2 regions of the Kluyvera sp. NPDC087067 genome follow, and region 2 is predicted to be linked to the other one. Evidence: predicted binding sites of a transcription regulator. Region 2 holds the regulator's gene; the other holds the start of a gene.
The links. The regulator LexA, encoded in region 2, represses DNA repair genes until DNA is damaged. The targets are predictions, from matches to a motif close to TNCTGTATGTACATACAGNA.
Positions count from the first base shown of each region.

Region 1: sulA (SOS-induced cell division inhibitor SulA) is a predicted target of LexA. The motif match lies at 2,499-2,518, and genes of this name have one in related genera.

Region 1 covers NZ_JBIUZS010000001.1:224,178-228,607, reverse strand. The annotation lists gene yccS (YccS family putative transporter) at 1-1,703, shown strand, start outside; gene ACIPDS_RS00960 (TfoX/Sxy family DNA transformation protein) at 1,713-2,321, opposite strand; gene sulA (SOS-induced cell division inhibitor SulA) at 2,540-3,049, shown strand; gene ompA (porin OmpA) at 3,404-4,430, shown strand, end outside.
Region 2 covers NZ_JBIUZS010000006.1:302,384-306,813, reverse strand. The annotation lists gene plsB (glycerol-3-phosphate 1-O-acyltransferase PlsB) at 1-1,716, opposite strand, end outside; gene ACIPDS_RS16995 (diacylglycerol kinase) at 1,845-2,213, shown strand; gene lexA (transcriptional repressor LexA) at 2,313-2,921, shown strand; gene dinF (MATE family efflux transporter DinF) at 2,991-4,310, shown strand.

The DNA.
Region 1 (4,430 bases), on a different contig from region 2:
TGCTGATTGCTGGGGCGGTGTGGTACAACTTGCTGACGCTCACCGGGCATCTGATTTTCCCTATCCGTCCGCTTCAGGACAATCTTGCGCGCAGCTATGAGCAGTTGGCGCACTATCTTGAGCTGAAATCGCGGCTGTTCGACCCGGATCTCGATGATGAAAATCAAGCGCCACTCTACGAACTGGCGCTGGCGAATGGTCAGCTGGTTGCCACGCTTAATCAGACTAAAGCGTCGCTGCTCACCCGGCTGCGCGGCGATCGCGGTCAGCGCAGTACGCGACGTACGCTGCACTATTATTTTGTCGCTCAGGATATCCATGAGCGCGCCAGCTCATCGCACATCCAGTATCAGGCCCTGCGCGATCACTTTCGCTATAGCGATGTGATGTTCCGATTCCAGCGTCTGCTGTCGATGCAATCATTAGCCTGCCAGGCGTTATCCCGAGCCATACTGCTGCGTACCCCTTACCAGCACGATGCCCGTTTCGAACGCGCCTTCACCCATCTGGACGCCGCCCTTGACCGCGTCCGCGCAAGCGGAGCCGCGCCGGAGCAGATGAAAGCGCTGGGTTTTCTACTCAATAACCTGCGCGCTATTGACGCCCAACTGGCGACCATTGAGTCCGAACAGGTGCAGTCACAAGCGAAAAGCGATACGGAAAATCTGTTGGCGGATGACAGCATCCATGGCTTTGACGATATTCGTTCCCGCCTGAGCCGCAATATGTCGCCCGAATCGGCGTTGTTCCGCCATGCGGTGCGCATGTCATTGGTGCTGTGTGCGGGCTATGCCTTTATTCAATTAACCGGGTTACAGCACGGTTACTGGATTTTGCTCACCAGCCTCTTCGTTTGTCAGCCCAACTATAACGCCACTCGTCACCGACTTGCGCTGCGTATTATCGGCACATTGGTTGGCGTAGCGCTCGGCCTCCCCATCCTCTGGCTGGTGCCGTCGCTTGAGGGGCAGTTGATGCTTATCGTCATTACCGGTGTGTTGTTCTTTGCTTTTCGCAACGTGCAATACGCCCACGCCACGATGTTCATCACGCTGCTGGTGCTGCTGTGCTTTAACCTGCTCGGTGAAGGATTTGAGGTCGCGCTACCACGCGTCATTGATACGCTGATTGGCTGTGGAATCGCATGGATTGCCGTGAGCTTTATCTGGCCGGATTGGAAGTTCCGCAACCTGCCCCGAGTCCTTGAGCGAGCGGTGAATGCCAACTGTCGATATCTGGATGCTATTCTTGAGCAGTATCACCAGGGCCGGGATAACCGGCTCGCTTACCGGATAGCGCGTCGTGATGCGCACAATAGGGATGCTGAACTCGCCTCGGTGGTATCCAATATGTCGACTGAACCCAACGTCACCGCCGAAATGCGAGAAACGGCTTTCCGTTTACTGTGCCTGAATCATACGTTAACCAGCTATATCTCCGCGTTGGGCGCCCACCGGGAGAAATTGACTACACCAGAAATTCTGGCCCTTCTTGACGACGCGGTCTGCTATGTCGACGATGCCCTGCATCATCTACCCTCAGATGAAGACCGGGTTTCGCAGGCACTCAACGGATTATCAGCACGAATAAACCATCTTGAGCCTCGCCAGGACAGTAAAGAGCCTCTGGTTTTGCAACAAATAGGCCTGATGATTTCGCTGTTACCGGAAATCTGTCGGCTACAAAAGCAGGTTCTGAGCTAAGGCCTGCGCTTACTTCTTGTGGGTGTAATGATGCACCCACTCCTGGAGCTCCTGACGTTTTTGCGCTGGGAGCGCCGCAGCATGTACCCCCTGAATAGCCCCTTCCAATGAATAAATCACGTTCGGGCTTATCTGTTTACGCTTTTGGCGAAGTAGCAACCACGCCGATTTCGCCCCCATTTGATGCAACGCCTGAGCGTCCTTAACCCCCGCTTCATGTAACAAGAGTTCCATATGGAATGACAGATTAGGGAGATCCTTTAAACGCTTCGGATGTTTTTGCTGAGACTTTTCACGTCGCGCATCCTCCAGTGAATATGCGCCCAGTTGCAGCAAAACGGGCTTATTTGCCCAGAGTTCATCGTCTACGCGGAAGTACTTAAGCTGAAGTGGCCCTCCTCTTTTATGTAGCATTAATAATGGTGGTGAATGCTTGGTCTGATAAATGGCGGTTTTTTCGCACATTCTCAGATACAGTTCGCCCTCCGCCACCATGGCAAAAACCGTGTCGTCTACGGCAAGGCTGTACCCCCCAAACAGCGCTCGTGACCTGACTTTCCCTAATACCGCAAAATATTCCTGGGATTGATAAATCCGTTTATATGATATTATCTTCATGATTAATCCTTAATAATCATGTACATGGATTCATTAAATTCGTTAACGGAACACATAATTAGCAACATAAGGAACTTCACACAGGACGGCAAGGTGAATTTCACCTCCGAGGTAATTAGTGTGCAATTTTGCGAGTTGCTTTCAGAAAATGAGGTTGATCTTTACTATGCAGGGTAGTACTGTATATGCATACAGTAACCCACAAGGTTGGATTAGCTATGTATACTTCTGGTGTTGTTAATCGTTCTTCCGCGGCTGTCGTTAAAACGGCTTCCCATACTTTATCTCCGGTAGAGAATACGTCTGCCGCCTTAATCAGCGAAGTGCTCTACCGCGAAGACCAGCCGATGATGGCGCAGATGTTACTGCTACCATTACTCCAACAGCTGGGGCAACAATCTCGTTGGCAGCTGTGGCTCACGCCACAACAAAAACTGAGTCGCGAATGGGTGCAGTCGTCTGGCCTTCCGCTAACTAAAGTCATGCAATTGCGCCAGATGTCATCGTGCGACATGCTTGATTCTATGGTTCGTGCTTTGCGCACCGGAAATTATAGTGTTGTTATCGGTTGGTTAACGGAAGAATTGTCATCAGAGGAGCACGCACGTTTGTTAAGTGCGGCCGAAGAAGGTAATTCGATGGTGTTTATTATGCGACCAGTTCAGTCGACTTCTCACCCCACTGGACAATTTAATGGGCTAAAAATTCACTCAAATTTGTACCATTAATCAAAAATAGGATTTTTCTGAGTAATTTTTTTGAAACTTTTTTATCCCTAAGATTTACCGGCTCATTTTGCGCAGAAGGCTTGTCTGGTGCGGTTTTCAGTATTTTTCACTGTTTAATTTTTCAACATAAATGTTAAATATTGCGTATACAACTCTTTTTTTTTCATAAGCCTGACGGAGTTCACACTTGTAAGTTTCGAACGACGTTGTAGACTTTACATCGCCAGGGGTGCTCAGCTTATACCGCAGATATCTGCTAAGTAATTCACTAAGCCACGCCCCCGGTGGAAGGATTTAACCGTGAGTCTACTTAGAACTTCATGGCAAATTTTGGATGATAACGAGGCGCAAAAAATGAAAAAGACAGCTATCGCGATTGCAGTGGCACTGGCAGGCTTCGCTTCTGTAGCGCAGGCCGCTCCGCAAGACAACACCTGGTATGCTGGTGGTAAACTGGGCTGGTCTCAGTTCCATGACACTGGCTGGTACCAGAGTGACCTGAACAACAACGGTTCAACCCACAACAGCCAGCTGGGCGCAGGCGCCTTCGGTGGTTATCAGGTTAACCCGTATGTTGGTTTCGAAATGGGTTACGACTGGTTGGGTCGTATGGAATACACCGGTAGCCAGACTAACGGTGCTCTGAAAGCTCAGGGCGTTCAGCTGACCGCTAAACTGGGTTACCCAATCACTGACGACCTGGACATCTACACCCGTCTGGGTGGTATGGTTTGGCGTGCAGACTCCAGCAACAACAAAGCTGGCGATCACCACGACACCGGCGTTTCCCCAGTATTCGCTGGCGGCGTTGAGTGGGCAATGACCCGTGACATCGCTACCCGTCTGGAATACCAGTGGGTTAACAACATCGGCGACGCAAACAGCGTTGGCGTACGTCCAGACAACGGCATGCTGAGCGTAGGTGTTTCCTACCGTTTCGGCCAGCAGGATGCAGCAGCTCCAGTAGTTGCTCCAGCTCCAGCTCCAGCGCCAGAAGTACAGACCAAACACTTCACTCTGAAGTCTGACGTTCTGTTCACCTTCAACAAATCTACCCTGAAACCAGAAGGTAAGCAGGCTCTGGACCAGATGTACAGCCAGCTGAGCAACCTGGATCCGAAAGACGGTTCCGTAGTGGTTCTGGGCTTCACTGACCGCATCGGTTCTGACGCTTACAACCAGGGTCTGTCTGAGAAACGTGCACAGTCCGTAGTTGATTACCTGGTATCTAAAGGTATCCCTTCAGACAAAATCTCTGCACGTGGCATGGGCGAAGCTAACCCAGTTACTGGCAACACCTGTGACGGCGTGAAAGCGAAAGCTGCGCTGATCGATTGCCTGGCACCAGATCGTCGCGTTGAGATCGAAGTTAAAGGCAGCA
Region 2 (4,430 bases):
CGCCGTCGCTTTTGGCGCTGTCGCATCTTCAGAGTACGGCGCGTTACGCATCAGCGCCAGATAGCAATCCAGTTGCTGAGTAAGCTGCTCGCGGGTCAGTGAACGCTGACGCGAAGCCAGCAACGCGGTACAGCACAGGTTCATGGCGTTTGCCGCACCGGCGTTGTTGATGCGCACCATCAGCTCGCCTGCCATTTTATTGACAGTTGGAGTCAGCCACGCAGGGCGCACCGCTTCGATAGGATCGATAGACTCGCGCCATTCCGGTACGTGATGGTTGAGATAGGACATCAGCGACATCGGTTCACCGAAGTTCACATAACCCTGTCCCAGATTGCGCAGTTTGCTTAAGCCGCGCAGCATCTGCGGTAAGCTCTCTTTCTCTTTCGTCGCGCCGCGTAACTCTTTGGCGTAAGTGCCCACTTCCATCACGTGCTCGTAACCGATATAGATAGGCACCAGCGTAATAGGACGTGAGCCGCCGCGCAGCATCGCCTGAATCGTCATCGACAGGGTGCCGGTTTTCGGATCCAGCAGGCGACCGGTACGAGAGCGTCCGCCCTCAACGAAGTACTCGACGGAATAACCACGGCTAAACAGCTCGCCCAGATATTCCCGGAACACGGTGGAGTAGAGCTTATTGCCCTTGAAGGTACGACGGATAAAGAACGCGCCCAGGCGGCGGAAAATCGGGCCAGCCGGCCAGAAGTTCAGGTTGATACCGGCAGCAATATGCGGCGGCACCAGCCCCTGGTGATAGAGCACGTAAGAAAGCAGCAGATAGTCCATGTGGCTGCGGTGGCAGGGCACATACACAATCTCATGCCCGTCGTGCGCCAGCTGGCGTACGCGCTCGGCGTTATGCACGTTAATCCCCTGATACAGACGGTTCCAGGTAAAACTCAGGATACGGTCGGTCAGACGGATCATCTCATAGGAGAAGTTAGCGGCAATCTCTTCCATCAGCGCAATCGCATTCTGCTGCGCCTTTTCGTGGGAGATTTTTTTGCTGCGCGCTTCATCTTCTACCGCTTTAGCAATCGCTTTTGACGCCAGCAGTTTTTTGAACAGGTCATGACGCGCAGGCAGGCGTGGGCCTACCGCAGCCAGACGCTGGCGGGCAAAGTGCATACGCGCCACGCGCGCCAGTTTTTGGGCGATGGTTTTATCCGTACCATGCTCGTCGGCCATGCGGCGCAGCGAGACGGACGGCGAAAAACGCACGAAGCTATCGCGGCCAAGCCAGGAGACGGCAAAGAATTTCTGGAAGCCGTTTAGCATCCTCAATGGCGGATTCACTTCGCCTTTCTCGCGACCTGGAGAACGCCCAAACATCACCGATACCGGCACCATTTGCACATCCAGATTGGGATTGCTGCGGTGCAGATCGAGATAGTCGTGGAACAGCTTAATCGACTCTTCTTTCGGCGTGTAGTATGTAAAGACGCGAGGGCCACCGTGAATGAACACGTAGCGCGGCAGCAGGGTGCCGTCGATCTCTAACGGTTCAAGCGGGTCGGGAAGCTCGTGCGCCAGACACTGCGCGCGCAGCGTCAGTAAGTCGGCCTTAGAGTTATAAGGCAGGACATACATAATTGGACGTGATGTATCAAGCCCCAATTCCTGGGCAGGTTCTGCCGGAATAGACTTGCTCTTTACCAGAACACTTAATGGTAAATTCAGTAATTTGTAGTAAATTCGTGGCCAGCCGGACATAAACGATGTAAAGCCTCTGGTTAATCATGCAAATGCGCGGCAAGAATATCAGAAAGTCGGCAGAATTTCTGTTCTACCGCTTCATAACACGCATTGTCATTGACGTATAAATGAAAAAGGTTCTTTAGATGGCCAATAATACCACTGGGCTCACCCGAATCATCAAAGCTGCTGGCTATTCCTGGAAAGGATTTCGCGCAGCATGGATCAACGAAGCGGCATTCCGTCAGGAAGGCGTCGCCTCGGTCGTGGCAATTATCATCGCCTGCTGGCTGGACGTTGATCCCATCACCCGCGTGCTGCTTATCGGTTCTGTCCTTTTGGTGATGATAGTGGAAATTCTCAATAGTGCACTGGAAGCGGTAGTTGACCGTATTGGCTCGGAGTATCACGAGCTGTCCGGGCGGGCGAAAGACATGGGATCGGCGGCGGTGCTACTGTCGATTTTCGTTGCGCTTATCACCTGGGGCATCCTGTTGTGGGCGCATTTCCACTAAAGCTGTGAAAACTGCCTGATTTTGCGTGTTTTACGGTTCCAAAATAGACACTAGCTGTATATACTCACAGCATAACTGTATATACACCCAGGGGGCGGAATGAAAGCATTAACGACCAGGCAGCAAGAGGTGTTTGATCTCATCCGGGATCACATCGGCCAGACGGGCATGCCGCCAACGCGTGCGGAAATTGCTCAGCGCTTGGGGTTCCGTTCCCCAAACGCGGCTGAAGAACACCTCAAAGCGCTCGCGCGTAAAGGGGTTCTTGAAATTGTTTCAGGCGCCTCTCGTGGTATCCGCCTGCTGGTGGAAGAAGAAACGGGCCTGCCGCTGATAGGTCGCGTGGCAGCCGGTGAACCGCTGCTGGCGCAGCAGCACATTGAAGGGCACTACCAGGTTGACCCTTCGCTGTTCAAACCAAGCGCAGATTTCCTGCTTCGCGTGAGCGGCATGTCGATGAAAGATATCGGTATTATGGATGGCGATCTGCTTGCTGTGCATAAAACTCAGGACGTGCGTAACGGGCAGGTTGTGGTCGCGCGAATCGACGAAGAAGTGACGGTGAAACGCCTGAAAAAACAAGGTAACGTCGTCGAACTGCTGCCAGAAAACAGCGAATTTTCCCCTATCGTGGTCGATCTGCGTCAGCAGAGCTTCTCCATTGAAGGGCTGGCCGTTGGCGTTATACGCAACGGTGAATGGCTGTAACCTTTCCCCTGTTTTAAACGGCTGTGAGGCTCTCGCTATCACAGCCTTTTTTCTTTCTGGTCTATACACATGCCGCTACTTACTCGTGCCGATAAGGCTCTGTGGCGCCTTGCGCTACCCATGATTTTCTCCAATATCACCGTTCCCCTTCTGGGACTGGTGGATACTGCCGTGATTGGTCACCTTGATAGCCCGGTTTACCTCGGCGGCGTGGCGATTGGTGCCACCGCCACCAGCTTCCTGTTCATGCTGCTGCTGTTTTTACGCATGAGCACCACCGGCCTGACCTCACAGGCGTTTGGTGCCAAAAATCCGCATGCGCTGGCTCGCGCGTTGGTACAGCCGCTGCTGCTGGCGCTAGGGGCGGGGCTACTGATTGTCCTGTTCAGAAATCCATTAATCGATCTGGCGTTGTCCATCGTTGGGGGAAGCGGCGAGGTGCTCGAGCAGGCGCGGCGTTTCCTCACTATCCGCTGGTTAAGCGCGCCCGCGTCACTGGCAAATCTGGTGCTGCTGGGCTGGTTGCTCGGCGTGCAATACGCCCGCGCGCCGGTGGTGCTTTTGGTGGTCGGCAACGTGCTGAACATCGTGCTGGATCTGTGGCTAGTCATGGGACTGCACATGAACGTGCAGGGCGCGGCGATGGCGACGGCGATTGCCGAATACGCCACCTTGCTGGTGGGGCTGGGCATGGTTCGCAAGGTGCTGGTTATGCGCGGGATTTCCTGGGCAATGCTCAAAACCGCATGGGCAGGGGATTTCCGCCGCTTGCTGGCGCTAAACCGCGACATCATGCTGCGTTCGTTACTGCTCCAGCTGTGCTTTGGCGCGGTGACCGTTTTTGGCGCACGTCTTGGTAGCGACGTCGTGGCGGTGAATGCGGTGCTGATGACCATGCTGACCTTCACGGCCTACGCGCTGGACGGCTTTGCCTACGCGGTAGAAGCGCACTCCGGGCAGGCCTATGGTGCGCGCGATGACAGCAAACTGCTGGAGGTATGGCGGGCTGCGTGTCGTCAGGCGGGCGTGGTGGCGCTGGCCTTCGCGCTGATCTATGCCATTTTCGGCGAGCATATTGTCGCGCTGCTGACGTCCTTGCCTGAACTGCAACAGCTAGCCGACCGCTATGTGCTCTGGCAGGTGGTGCTGCCAGTGATCGGCGTGTGGTGTTATCTGCTTGATGGCATGTTCATTGGCGCAACGCGCGGTGCCGAGATGCGTAACAGCATGGCGGTTGCGGCGGCGGGGTTTGCATTAACGCTGCTGGCCTTGCCGTGGCTGGGCAACCACGGTCTGTGGTTGGCGCTGGCGGTTTTCCTCGCTTTACGCGGTTTATCTCTGGCGGTTATCTGGCGTCGGCACTGGCGGAACAATAGCTGGTTTGTTTGACGAAACGGTTAAAGATTCCGAATAGTGAATCACACCCAGAATGAGTGACTACAATTATTATCACGCTTAGAGAAAAAGACGTCTGCTCTACAGCAACCTTCACTAATCACACACTGACGT